4 regions of the Micromonospora sp. NPDC051924 genome follow, and region 1 is predicted to be linked to each of the others. Evidence: riboswitches for the same ligand, from Rfam matches in the RefSeq annotation. Region 1 holds a riboswitch; each other region holds the start of a gene.
What was found. A riboswitch is a leader RNA that binds a small molecule or an ion and turns the genes downstream of it on or off. The one in region 1 is predicted to bind cyclic di-AMP.
Positions count from the first base shown of each region.

Region 2: another riboswitch for cyclic di-AMP. It lies ahead of ACZ6S5_RS20075 (coiled-coil domain-containing protein); the one in region 1 lies ahead of ACZ6S5_RS03210 (transglycosylase family protein).
Region 3: another riboswitch for cyclic di-AMP. It lies ahead of ACZ6S5_RS19430 (C39 family peptidase); the one in region 1 lies ahead of ACZ6S5_RS03210 (transglycosylase family protein).
Region 4: another riboswitch for cyclic di-AMP. It lies ahead of ACZ6S5_RS23435 (coiled-coil domain-containing protein); the one in region 1 lies ahead of ACZ6S5_RS03210 (transglycosylase family protein).

Region 1 covers NZ_JBVJJA010000003.1:143,734-147,067, reverse strand. The annotation lists gene ACZ6S5_RS03215 (glycoside hydrolase family 3 protein) at 1-910, shown strand, start outside; cyclic di-AMP (ydaO/yuaA leader) riboswitch at 1,097-1,269, shown strand; gene ACZ6S5_RS03210 (transglycosylase family protein) at 1,271-1,924, shown strand; gene ACZ6S5_RS03205 (MFS transporter) at 2,024-3,334, opposite strand, start outside.
Region 2 covers NZ_JBVJJA010000024.1:71,868-75,201, reverse strand. The annotation lists gene ACZ6S5_RS20080 (YibE/F family protein) at 1-1,111, shown strand, start outside; cyclic di-AMP (ydaO/yuaA leader) riboswitch at 1,266-1,396, shown strand; gene ACZ6S5_RS20075 (coiled-coil domain-containing protein) at 1,402-2,418, shown strand; gene ACZ6S5_RS20070 (carbonic anhydrase) at 2,488-3,165, opposite strand.
Region 3 covers NZ_JBVJJA010000023.1:62,784-66,117, reverse strand. The annotation lists gene ACZ6S5_RS19435 (hypothetical protein) at 1-784, shown strand, start outside; cyclic di-AMP (ydaO/yuaA leader) riboswitch at 1,072-1,212, shown strand; gene ACZ6S5_RS19430 (C39 family peptidase) at 1,408-2,241, shown strand; gene ACZ6S5_RS19425 (alpha/beta fold hydrolase) at 2,360-3,112, shown strand; gene ACZ6S5_RS19420 (GyrI-like domain-containing protein) at 3,161-3,334, opposite strand, start outside.
Region 4 covers NZ_JBVJJA010000031.1:67,002-70,335, forward strand. The annotation lists gene ACZ6S5_RS23430 (hypothetical protein) at 1-91, opposite strand, end outside; gene ACZ6S5_RS23435 (coiled-coil domain-containing protein) at 198-1,265, opposite strand; cyclic di-AMP (ydaO/yuaA leader) riboswitch at 1,271-1,402, opposite strand; gene ACZ6S5_RS23440 (cation diffusion facilitator family transporter) at 1,547-2,461, opposite strand; gene ACZ6S5_RS23445 (HelD family protein) at 2,569-3,334, opposite strand, start outside.

The DNA.
Region 1 (3,334 bases):
CGACCAGATCGACGGCAGCGCCGGCTTCACCGCCGCCGAGGTGAGCACCGCGATCAACGCCGGCATCGACATGGTGATGGTGCCCACCGCCTGGAAGAGCTTCATCAGCACCCTGCGCGCCGAGGTGCAGAACGGGCACGTGCCGATGAGCCGGATCGACGATGCCAACCGCCGCATCCTCACGAAGAAGTTCGAACTGGGGCTCTTCGAGCGCCCGTACACCGACCGGAGCTGGACCCCGACGGTGGGCAACGCGGCCCACCGGGGCCTTGCCCGGCAGGCCGTGCGCCAGTCCCAGGTGCTGCTGAAGAACAGCGGCGGCGTCCTGCCGCTGGCCCGGGACAACAACAAGATCTTCGTGGCCGGCAAGAACGCCGACAACATCGGCAACCAGAGCGGCGGTTGGACCATCTCCTGGCAGGGCTCGTCGGGCAACATCACCCCCGGCACCACCATCCTCCAGGGCATCCGCGCCGCCGTCGGGCCGACCACCACGGTCACCTACAACCAGCGCGGCACCGGCATCGACGGGACCTACCGGGCCGCGATCGCGGTGGTCGGCGAGACACCGTACGCCGAGGGGCAGGGCGACCGGACCGGCAGCATGAGCCTGGACCGTGAGGACCTGCGCACTATTTCGACGCTGCGCAACGCCGGCGTGCCGGTGATCGTGGTGCTGGTCTCCGGCCGGCCGATGGACATCTCGGCCGAACTGCCCAGGTGGGACGCGCTGCTGGCCTCCTGGCTGCCCGGCACCGAGGGCGCCGGCGTCGCCGACGTCCTCTTCGGCGGGTACGCACCCACCGGCAAACTGCCGATGACCTGGATGAACTCGGTCAGCCAGCAGCCCATCAACGCCGGCGACGGGCAGGTGCCGCTCTTCCCGCAGGGCTACGGCCTGACGTACTGAAGGGACGCGTACGGGACCGGCGTGGACGGTCACTGTGGGTGATGAGCCCGCGTGTACGCCACGCCGGTTCCGCGCGCAACCCGAGCCGTGACGTCGTCGCTCGGCCGGGTGAAGAACTTCACAAGAAGTGGGCATTCGTCCGAAAGGGTTCCTAACGTCGTATCCGTTCGCGATCGCGGACACCACGGGCCGGTAACGCCTAATCCCGCCACCGGCCCGGCGGTACCTGGACCTCACGGCGGGAGCGGGGGACCCACACGTTCCTCGGTGCTCGACACCTCGGGGTGAAGCCGCCATCGGCGGCCGGGCTCCTCGGCCCGAACCCGACAGCTCACCTCGTCGGCGTGGAGGAAACCCAACATGGCAAGTGAACACGTCGCTCGTCACCGACGGACCACGCAGCGTCGCCTCGCCGTCGGGGCGCTCGTCGTCGGCGCCGCCACCGGCGCCGCCGCCATCCTCGGCCCGGCCGCACCGGCCAGCGCCTCCAGCGTCAACTGGGACGCCATCGCCCAGTGCGAGTCCGGCGGCAACTGGCACATCAACACCGGCAACGGCTACTACGGCGGCCTCCAGTTCTCCAAGAGCACCTGGAACGGCTACGGCGGTCAGACGTACGCCGCCCGCGCCGACCTGGCCAGCCGCAGCGAGCAGATCGCCATCGCCGAGAAGGTCCTCGACGGGCAGGGCATCGGCGCCTGGCCGGTGTGCGGCAAGAAGGGCGGCTCGTCCAAGCACTACTCGTCCAAGTCGGACGGTGGGTCGAAGAAGTCGACCAGGAAGGCCACCAAGGACCGGTCCTTCCGGGGTGACCGGCCGGCCACCCGCAAGCACCGCTCCACCACCCCGAGCACCGGCGGCACCTACGTCGTCAAGCCCGGTGACACCCTGTCCGAGATCGCCGACGCGCACCACCTCGTCGGCGGCTGGCAGGCGCTGTACGAGCGCAACAAGCGCGTGGTCGGTGCCGACCCGGGGCTGATCTTCCCGGGCCAGAAGCTGCGCCTGCGCTGAGGCACCACGGAATCCGGCCTCCCGGCGGATCCGCGCGGAACGCCCGACCGGGCAACCGGTCGGGCGTTCCGCGTCTCGCGCACTGACCCGGTGCCTCGCTCAGCCCGTCTCCGCCAGGCCCGACGCGGGCCCGGGCAGCAGGAACGCGGCGAGCCCGGCGCCGAGCAGACACCCGCCGGCGTTCGCGGCGATGGCGGCGGTGACGCCGTGGAGCACCGCCCCGCCGTCGGTGCCCAGGCCGTGCACCACCGCGGCCAGCACCGCGGACATCACCGGGATACCGACGGTGATGCCCACCTGCTGGCTGAGCGTGGCGATGCCGGTCGCCAGCCCCTGCTCGCCGTCGGGCAGGCCGGATGTCGCCGTCACCATGAAGCCGACGATCACCACCAGGTTGGCGACCCCACCGACGAACGTGGCGACGAGCAGCAGCAGCATCCACCCCCGGTCCGCACCGAGCAGGAGCAGCGGCGCGGTCGCGGCGGCCTGAGCCAGGAAACCGGCCACGATCGTTCGCCGGCCCCCCCAGGCGGCCACCAGCCGTGGCCCCAGCACGCCGCCGAGCACGGTGCCGATGCCGAGGACGGCGAAGGAACCGCCGGCGACCAGCGGCGGAAGCCCGAGCACTCGCTGCAGATAGAGGGTGAGCAGGAACACCAGGGACGTCTCGGTGGCGAAGGCGAGCAGCCCGAGGAGGTTGCCCCAGCGTACGGTCGGGCGGCGCAGCACCGCGGCGGGTACCAGCGGCGCGGCGGCCCGCCGCTCCACCGCCCCGAACGCGACCAGCAGCACGGCCCCCACGGCGAGCGCCGCCAAGGCTCGTCGGTCGGTCCACCCGTGTTCACCGGCGGCCGTCAGCCCGTACACGAACGCCAGCAACCCACCGGTGACGGTGAACGAGCCGGGCAGGTCGAGCCGGGGCCGCCGGGGTGGCCGGCTCTCGGCCACCACCAGCGGGGCCACGGCCAGCACCGCGGCCGCCACCACCGCGTTGACGAAGAACGCCCACCGCCAGCTCAGCAGGTCGGTCAGCAGGCCGCCGAGGATCGCCCCGGTGGTGAAGCCGGCGGCCATCAGCGCCCCGTTGAGGCCGAGCGCCCGGTCCCGGGCCGGACCTTCCGGGAACGTGGTGGTCAGCAGTGACAACGCGGCCGGGGTGACCGCTGCGGTGGCCAGGCCCTGGGCGACCCGCGCCGCGATCAGCACGCCGGGACCGGTGGCAAGACCGCCGACCAGCGACGAGAGGCCGAGCACCGCGATCCCGGCGAGGAACAGCCGGCGCCGGCCGAACAGGTCCGCGACCCGCCCGAACAGCAGCGTGAAACCGGCCGCGCAGAGCGCGAACGACGTGCCGATCCACTGCAGCGTGTCCAGCCCGAACCCGACCTCCCGGCCGATCACCGGAAGCGC
Region 2 (3,334 bases), on a different contig from region 1:
CCCGGTGACGCCGGAGACCCCGGAGGGTGGTCCGGGCGGGTCCGAGGGTCCGTGCGGCACGGTCACCGTCGCCGCCGAGCAGGGGCCGGACGCCGGCCACCAGGTCGAGGCACCGGTCCCGTCCGGGCCGGGCGCGCCCCGGGTCGAGGTCGGCGACAGGATCATCCTGGTCGAGCTGACGGACCCGGCCGACCCGGCGACGAAGAGCTACAACATCGCCGAGCACCAGCGGGGTACGCCGCTGGTCTGGCTGGCCGTGCTCTTCGCCGTCGCCATCGTGGCCTTCGGCCGCTGGCGCGGGCTGGCCGCGCTGGGCGGTCTGGTCGCCAGCTTCGCCGTCCTGCTCGGCTTCGTGCTCCCCGGGATCGGCGCCGGCCAGCCGCCGCTGCTGGTCGCTATCGTCGGCGCCGCGCTGATCATGTTCGTGGTGCTCTACCTCACGCACGGCATCACCGCGCAGACCTCGGTGGCGGTCCTCGGCACCCTGGGCAGCCTGGTGCTCACCGGGGTCCTCGGCACGTTGGCCACCGCGGCCACCCACCTCACCGGCTTCGGCAGCGAGGACGCCACCACGCTCTCCATGTTCCAGCGGGACGTCGACCTGCACGGGCTGCTGCTCGCCGGCATCATCATCGGCTCGCTGGGCGTGCTGGACGACGTCACGGTCACCCAGGCGGCCACGGTCACCGAACTGGCGCACGCCAACCCGGGGCTGTCCCGGCGCCAGCTCTACCGGGCGGCCACCCGGGTGGGCCGGGCGCACATCGCGTCCACGGTCAACACCATCGTGCTGGCGTACGCGGGCGCGTCGCTCCCGCTGCTGCTCCTGCTCGTCGCCGACTCCCGGCCGGTCGGCGAGATCCTCACCAGTGAGTTCATGGCCCAGGAGATCGTCCGCAGCGCGGTGGCCACGCTCGGCCTGATCGCCGCCGTACCGCTGACCACCGGGCTGGCCGCGATGGTCACCACCGCCGGCCGGGGTGGGACCGCCAGCACGCCGGCCGGACCGGGCGGGCCGGTGACGCCGCGTCCGCCGGCGGCGCGGCACGACGTCCTGGCGGCGCTCGGGGAGCGGCACGGGCCGGAAAGGACCACGGAGCCGGCATGGTGACACTCCGCAGCGTGACCACCGATTTCAAACGCGACGCTGGTCACGCAGGGCCACGACGAAATAGGGCTTCTGGTCGGCTTCCGGACGTAGAACCCCGCACGCACTCTCGGGTAACCTCGCTCCCGGTCACCGCCGAAGGCGCGCAGCGGCGCCAGCGGTGCCACCGCCCAATCGCCCACGGGCGAGCCGGGGAACCAGGTACCTGGGGTGAATCCGCGCCAGCGGTAGGGGCCACTTCCGTCCCGAACCCGGCAGCTAACCCGGTCGGCGGTCGACGGAAGGGAACACTGTTGACGGCACCCCTGCGCCGCTGGTTGACACCCCTGGTGGCCGTGTTCGCCGCGTGCGCCGTCCTCGCCGGGCCCGCCCCGGCGCTGGCCGCGCCGACCAACCCCGCGCCCGCGGAGCACGAGGAGGACGGCGACCTCCTCATCACCGACGCCATCGCCCAGGCGAACAAGAACTACCTCCAGGCGAAGAACAAGCTGGAGAAGTCGAAGAAGCGCCAGCTCCAGCTGGCCCTGGAGGTCCGGGCGGCGCAGCAGCAACTCGACGCGCTGAGCCCGCAGGTCACCGCGATCGCGGCGCAGTCCTACCGGACCGGCCGGCTGGGTGCGATGACCATGCTGCTGGAGAGCAACACGCCCGACTCGTTCGTCCGCCGGGCCGCCGCGCTGGACGAGCTGAACATGGTGAACGCGCAGAAGCTCGCCGAGGTCAACGCGGCGAAGAACCGCGCCGAGCAGGCGAAGCTCGCCCTCGACGCCGAGGTGCGCGAGCAGCAGAAGCAGACCAACGTGATGGCCCGCGAGAAGGCCGAGACGGAGAAGGCACTGAAGTTGGTCGGCGGCATCGGCTTCACCGGCGGTCTGGTCTCGGCCACCTCCCCGGTTGCCCGGATGGGGCCCGGTCGGACGGCCGACGGCGACTGGAAGCCGGAGTCGTGCAGCGAGAACGACCCGACCACCTCCGGCTGCGTCACCCCGCGCACGCTGCACGCGTACAAGGAAGTGCGACGGGCCGGCTTCAATCGCTTCGCGGGCTGCTACCGCTCCGGTGGGCCGTGGGAGCATCCGAAGGGCCGGGCCTGCGACTGGTCGCTGCAGAAGAGCGGCTTCTCTCCCTGGCACAACAACGACACGCGGATGTACGGCAACAACGTCGCCGCCTTCCTCATCCGCAACGCCGACCGGCTGGGCATCTACTACGTGATCTGGAACCGGCAGATCTGGTTCCCGGCGACCGGTTGGAAGTCGTACAGCGGACCATCCAACCACACCGACCACGTGCACATGTCGCTGCTGTAGCGACCTCGTGCACCGGCAGGGGCCGTCCCGCACGTGCGGGACGGCCCCTGTGGCGTTTCCGGTATCGGTTCAGCCGGCGACGGTGGTGGGCGCCGGGTCCGTGGCCGCGGCCGGGCCGGGCAGCGTCGGGGTCGGCGTGCGGGCCGGTACCTCGGCCACCGTCCGCACCTCGCCCGCGCTGAGCCGGTACGACATGCCGACCACCCCGCACCGCCCGGCGGACACCCGCTCGGCGAGTACGGCGGAGCGGGCCAGCATGGCCTCCACGGTCTGCGCGATGTGGATGTCGACGATGCCGTCGACGTCCTCGACGCCCTCCCGGGCGGCCCGCAGCAGGCTGGGGGCGACGGCGTCCACCAGCGCGCCGAGGTGCCCGGCGGCGGACGTGCCGGTGCGCACCGACTCGCGGGCGGCCTGCACCGCGCCGCAGGAGTCGTGGCCGAGCACCACGACCAGCGGGGTGCCGAGGACGGTGACCGCGTACTCGACGCTGCCGAGCACCTCGGGCCCGACGGTGTGCCCGGCGGTACGGACCACGAAGAGGTCGCCGAGGCCCCGGTCGAAGATGATCTCGGCGGCGAGCCGGGAGTCGGAGCAGCCGACGATCACCGCGAACGGGTGCTGGCCGTCGGCGACGGCGGCGCGGTGGCCGGCATCCTGATTGGGATGGCGGGGGGCGCCGGTGACGAACCTGCGGTTACCGGCGGACAGCTCCGCGAGTGCCTGTTCCGGAGTGGTCGGCGTCAATGCAGTGCCTTCCTACGACCTGGTCGACCCGGCCGACGGCGGAGGCGGCCTCGCCGACCACCGTCACACGCAGCAGAAGGCGCGTCAAGGTTTACACGAAGCACGTTTCGTGCGTTGAACCACACTTGACGGCGGGCCGGGCGGCCACAGGTTCGGGGCCCGCCGGCGC
Region 3 (3,334 bases), on a different contig from region 1:
GGAAAAGACCGTTCTCCACCACTTCCTCACCACCGTTCCCGAGGCCACCGCCATCTGGTCCGCGCTGCTCCTGCTCGCCCTCGGCGTCCTCGCCGTGCTGGTCGCCCGGCCGGAGCGGGACACCCCGCCCGAGGTGGCCCCCGATCCGGCCGCCGAGGAGGCCGCCCGCCGCGCCGACCTGAGCCGGTACGCCGACGAGGTGGCGGTGGCGGCCGCCGGGGCCGCGCAGACCGCCCGCCGCCGCCGCGAGCAGTGGCTCGCCGCCCAGGGCGAGGTCGGGCAGGCCTGGCGGGCGTACGACGAGGCCGAGGTCCTCGCCCGCCGCCTCGCCGGCGCCGCCGCGCTGCCCGAGCCGCGTACACCCCGCACCCCGGCCGAGTACGCGGCCCGGGAGCGCTGGCTGCACCACGCCGCGATGGCGGCGCACTGGCGGGGCGACCTGACCGCCCGGCAGTTGGCCGACGTGCTCGCCCACCGCAACGGCTGGGACCCCCGCCGGCACCCGGCCGGGCAGGAGATCGTCCTGGCCCGGGCGGTACGCGAGCACCGGCGCTCCGGCTGGCGGACCGCCGCCGAGCGGGAGCAGCGGGCGTGGCGGGACGCCGAGTTGGCCGCCGACGCGGCTCGCGTCCTGGCCGCCGAGGCGTACGCGGCCGCCACGGCACTGCGTCCGGGCGTGGTGCCGGCGCGGTCGGCCGAGCCGGTGACCCGGCAGCCCGCTCCGGTGCCGGCCGCCCCGGCCGTGACCACCCGTGCGCGCTGGCGCCCGGCCCGGGTGGGCTGAATCGTTACCCGAATGTGGTGAGCCCCGTCACGGGATGCCCGAAACGGTCATCGGGAACAGCTCGGGCGATCGACTCCCGCAATTCCGGGCCGCTCGCTACCCGATGTCCGATTGTTGCCCGACAGTTCCGACATAACTGCTCGTCCCATTGAGTAACGTCAGTGATCGGCTGTTCCGGTCAGAGTAATGATGTTCGAGGTTTACGCAGGTGGGGACGCTTGGCAGGTGGCGTACCCGCCGGTAGTGTCGGCGCGTCCGGTGCGGTTTTCGATCGCAAGAGGCGACGCCGTGCCGACCCGCTCAATCGTGATCTCACGAACCGGGGACCCAGTGCAACACCGGGGTGAATCCGCGAGCTTCGGCCGCGGTAGGGCGTACTTCCCGCCCGAATCCGTCAGCTAACCCGGTAGGCGGTGTAGGAAGGAGTCCCATCCTCGTGCCGACCACCCCCCGATCCTCTCCCCGCCTCCACGGCGCACCGGTGCCGGCGCTCGCCTGACAGCGTCCAAGCACCCCCGGCAGCCCGGCCACTCCGGGCGCTTCCCTTCCCGCGGCCACCCCGCCCCACGAACGCGCGTGAGTTCCTCCGCGCGGCGGGCGGGCGTGTGCCGCTCCGGCCCCCCGTGGAGGAACACGTGAAGCACCACCTGAAGCGACAGCTGCGCCGCCTCGCGACCGAGCGCCCGTACCAGATCGTCGCCGGCTCGGCCGCGGCGCTCGTCCTGGCCGGCGGCACCGGCGCCGCCCTGGCTGCCACCAACGACTCGCCGGTGCGCCAGCAGCACACCGCCGCCGTCGCCGAGTTGGCCCCGCAGCTGGGTCAGGTCGCCGCCGAGGCCAAGATCGCCGCACCATCGTCGCCGTCCGCTTCGCCGAGCGCGTCGCCCACGGCGAAGGCCAGCACCGCCAAGGCCGACCCGGACGTCACGAAGAAGGCCAAGCCGAAGCCCCCGTCGACCAAGGTCCTCGACTACACCTACGAGGCGCAGACCGCCTACTGGAACTGCGGCCCGGCCGCGGTGCGCAACGCGCTCAGCGCGAGCGGCGTCGAGACCACCCAGGACGCGATGGTCGCCCCGCTGAACGCCGGCGAGAACGGCACCAACTCCGCCGAGGACACCACCCGCGGGCTCAACCAGATGCTCAAGGGCAACCCGTGGCGGACCCACATGATCCCCGGCAGCCCCACCCCGGCCCAGATGGACCAGCTCCAGGCCGACGTGGTCAAGGCCGTCACCGACGGCCGTGGCGTGGTCGCCAACATCGTCGGCGACGCCACCGACACCGACGGCGGCTGGCACTCCTTCTCCGGCGGCCACTACATCGCGGTGGTCGGCTACAAGAACGACGGCCGCACCGTCCGGATCGCCGACTCGGCCGACCCGTCGGTGCCGGCGTACTGGATGAGCACCATCGACCTGGCGAACTGGATGGCCACCCGCGGCTACTCCGCCTGATCGCACCCCGCCCCGTCGGGCCCCGGCTCCCCCCCGAGCCGGGGCCCGACGTCGTCTGTCGGACTCCACGGCCGTCCCGTCTCGCGCGTCGTGTCCGTCCGATGGCACACTGCGCCGTATGGGTGACGCGACGGGTACCCGCCATCTGCTGCTGTTGCACGGCATGGGCGCCACCGGCGAGGTGTGGCTGCCCTGGGCGCCGCTGTTGGAGCGCCGCTGGGCGGGCCGCTGGCTCGCCCCCGACCTGGCCGGCCACGGCTGGTCCCCGCCGCTGCCCGAATACTCCTTCGAAGCCCTCGCCCGCCGGGTGCTGGAGGGGCTCGGCCCGGTCGCCGAACGGCTCGGTGCCCGGGACCGCCTCGTGGTGCTCGGGCACTCCCTCGGCGGAGTGGTGGCGCTGGCCCTGGCGGCGCGGTCCCGGGGGTTGCCGGTGGACGCCGTGGTGGGGCTGGGCATCAAGGTCGTCTGGTCCCCGGCCGAGCTGGCGAAGGCCGGCGAGCTGGCCGGGCGGCCGGTGACCTGGTTCGCCAGCCGGGACGAGGCGGCCCGGCGCTACCTGCGCGTCTCCGGGCTGGCCGGGCTGTTCGCCCCGGACCATCCGGTGGTGGACGCCGGGCTGCGCCGGGAGGACGGCCGCTGGCGGCTGGCCATGGACCCGGCCGCCTTCGCGGTGGGGGAGCCGCGGCTGCCCGCCCTGCTCGCCGCGACCGACGTGCCGGTGCTGCTGGCCCGGGGCGAGCAGGATCCGATGGTGTCCGACGCGCAGCTCAAGGAGCTGGGCGTGCCGGTCGCCACGTTGCCGGGGCTCGGCCACAACGCCCACGTCGAGGACCCGGAGGCGGTGCTCACCCTGCTCGACCCGTACCTGTGAGGACCTGATGCAGTCGCACCTGGCCGAGGTGGAACGCGTGCGTGGTGGTCAGCGACGGGCCACGGGTTGGCGCAGGATGGTCCGCAGCTTCGCCGGCTCGGTCCTCCGCGGGTCGCTGAGATAGATCTCGTGGTGCGGCCCGTTGAACGTGAGGCCGTTGGCCGGCATGAACTCATGGTGGAGGCGCTCGAGCACGGGACCCTCGTCGTCGTACGAGCCGAC
Region 4 (3,334 bases), on a different contig from region 1:
GCAGCACCAGGTCCGCGCCGAGCCAGCCCATCGAGGTGACCAGGTGGAGGGTCAGCAGGGCCTTGCGCCCGGTGGGGGAGAGTCGGCTCATGCGGCCGATCCTCCGCCGCCGGGTCGCGGGCGTCGTGGGGTCGGGGACGACATCCGGCGTACGTCGCCGGACGTAGGGTGGCCCGCCGCCGGCGGGCCACCCCGGCTCAGTAGACCGACAGGTGCACGTGGTTGGTGTGGTCGCTGGACGGATCGCCGTTCCCGCCGCTGTACGCCTTCCACCCGCTGCTGGGAAGCCAGATCTGCTTGTACCAGATCACGTAGAGCACGGCGAGCGCGTCGGAGTTGCGGATGAAGTAGGCCGCCAGGTTGTTGCCGTACGTCTTGTCGCCGCCGGTGGCCACGCCGCCGAAGCCGTCCTGCTGCGCGGCGAAGTCGCAGGCCCGGCCCTTCGGGTGCTCGCCCGAGCCGCTGGGCCGGTAGCAGGAGACGTACCGGGTGAACCCGGCGGCCTTGGCCTGCTGGAGGGCGTGCAGCGTACGCGGGGTGATGCAGCCGTCGGCGGGCGTCGGGTCGTTGACGCTGCACGACTCCGGCGGCCAGGACCCGTCGGCGTTGCGCGGCGCCGGGGTGGCGGTCGCGGTGGACGTGCCCCGGGTGCCGCTGCCGTCCGTGGCGGCCGCCTTCCGGTTGGCCACCTCCAGGGCCTGCTCGGCCTGCTGCTTGCGCTTGGCCATCACCGCGACCTGCTTGCGCTGCTCCTGGATCTCGCCGTTGAGCGCGACCTGGGTACGGGTGGCCCGGTCCCGGGTGTCGAGCAGCTCGCGCAGCGCCCGGTCCTCATGGGCGGCGACCTGGGACAGCGCGGCGGCCCGGTCGAGGAAGCCCTCCGGGCTGCTGCTGCCGAGCAACGCCTGGGCGGTGCCGAGCCGCCCGCTGCGGTACGCCACCGCGGCGATCTCGCCGACCTTGGCGTCGCGGCTGCCCAGCTCGGCGTTGATCGTGGTGAGCTGGGCGTTGAGCTGCTTCTGCCGGGCGACCGAGCGGTTCAGCGCGGTCCGCGCGTCCAGCCAGCCCTTGCTGGCCGCGTCGAGCTGGGCGCGCAGGGCCGGGGTGCCGCCCTCGTCGTCGCCGGGTGCGGCGGCGAGCAGGCCGGTCGGGGAAGCCGCCGAGGCGGGGGAGACCGGCAGGGTCGCGACGCCGAGGGCGAGCGCCGCGACGAGCAGGGCCGCCAACCGGGCGGCCGTCCGTCGTACAGGTGCCACTGATGGCATTCAGGTGTCCTTCCGTCAACCGCCGACCGGGTTAGCTGACGGGTTCGGGACGGAAGATCCCTACCGCTGACGCGGATGCACCCCAGGTACGTGGTTCCCCGGCTCGCCGTGCTCCGGCGATTAGGCGACGGCCACCCCCGGGCGCCGATGGGCGCCGCCCGGCGGAGGCCGCGACCGAGCCTACCGGCGGTCCGCCGAGCCGACCCGGGTCGCGGGCCGGTCAGTCGGGGTTAAAGCCGGCATAAGTGCACAATAACCACTTGGATTTAAGATTGTCCTAATTACCACTCGACCGACCCGCAGGCGCCGGCGGACGCTCCGGGTTCGATCTGCAACGTGGCGTGGTCGATGCGGAAGTCCTCGTGCAGCGCGGCCCGCGCCGCCGCGAGAACCTCGCCGACCTCCGCGCCGGGGTTCATGGTCAGGTGCGCCGAGGCCACCTCCATGCCGGAGGTGAGGGTCCAGACGTGCAGGTCGTGCACCTCGGCGACGCCGGGCACCGCGGCCAGGCGGTCGTGCACCGCGGTCACCTGGAGATGCTCGGGGGCGGCCTGCACCAGGATCCGTACCGCGGCCCGGCCGAGCCGCCAGGTGCGCGGCAGGATGAACAACCCGATCCCGACCGCGACGAGCGGGTCGGCCCACCACCAGTCGGTCACCGCGATGACCAGGGCCGCGCCGATCACCCCGAGCGAGCCGAGCAGGTCGCCCAGCACCTCCAGGTACGCCCCGCGCAGGTTGATGCTCTCCTCCGCCCCGGAGCGCAGCAGCGCGAAGGCGGCGAGATTGGCGAGCAGGCCCAGCACCGCCACGGCGAGCATCGGGCCGGCGAGGACCTCCGGCGGCCGGCCGAACCGGCGGACCGCCTCGACCAGCACGTAGACGGCGACCGCGCCGAGCAGCACCGCGTTGGCCAGGGCGGCCAGCACCTCCAGCCGGTAGAGCCCGAAGGTGCGCTGCGGGTCGGTGTCGGCCCGGCGGGTGGCGGTGATCGCCGCGAGGGCCATCCCGATCCCGAGCACGTCGGTGAACATGTGCCCGGCGTCGGAGAGCAGGGCCAGCGAGCCGGTGGCGAACGCGGCCACGGCCTCCACCAGCATCAGGGCGGTGAGCAGACCGAACGCGGCCCAGAGCCGACCCCGGTGGCGGTGCGCGGCGTTGGTCACCGCACCGCTGTGGTCATGCCCTGCGCCCACGCCCACACCCTCTCGTCCGTCGGCCCGGCCCGGCTCAATCTATGTTCACATCGCTATGTGTGCAAATGAACGTCGGATGTCCGTCGGCCGCCTCCGTCGGGTCCCGCTCAGCCCACCGGGTCGAGCGTGGTGAGGCGCTGGGTGGCCCGGGAGAGCGCCACGTAGAGGGTCCGCACCCCGGAGCCCGGGTCGGCCCGGATCTCGCTCGGGGCGACCAGCGCCACGCCGTCGTACTCCATGCCCTTGGCCTGGAGGCTGGTCACCACCTGGAGCCGGTTGCCGCCGAGGCCGGCCAGCCAGCCGGCCACCTCGTCCCGGCGGGGCACCGGGGTGATCACCCCGACCGTGCCCTCGACCTCGGCCAGCAGGGCACGGACCGCCGCCATGGTGGCCGGCGCCAGCTCAGCCGGGGGCACCGCCAGCTCGACCGGTTCGACACCGGTGGAGCGGACCGCGGTGGGCAGCGGCAGGTCCGGGTAGAGCCGGCGGATCTCCGCCGCCGCCACCGCGAAGATCTCCGCCGAGTTCCGGTAGTTGGTGGTCAGCTCGTAGCGGTACCGGCGGCGGCGTCCCAGCGCGTGGTCGCGGGCCCGGGTCAGCTCCTGCGGGTCGCCGGTCCAGGCGGTCTGCGCCGGGTCGCCGACCACCGTCCAGGAGGCCAGCCGGCCCCGCCGGCCGATCATCCGCCACTGCATCGGCGACACGTCCTGGGACTCGTCGACCACCACGTGGGCGTAGTCGCGGTAGTCCTCCGGGCGCTCCCGCGCGGCCGCCCGGGCCGCCCGCTGCCGGTCGGCGTACGTGCTCAGCTCGCGGACGCCTCCGGCGAGCTGGAACGGGTCGCGCTTCGGCCGCTGCCGCTGGACCGGCTTG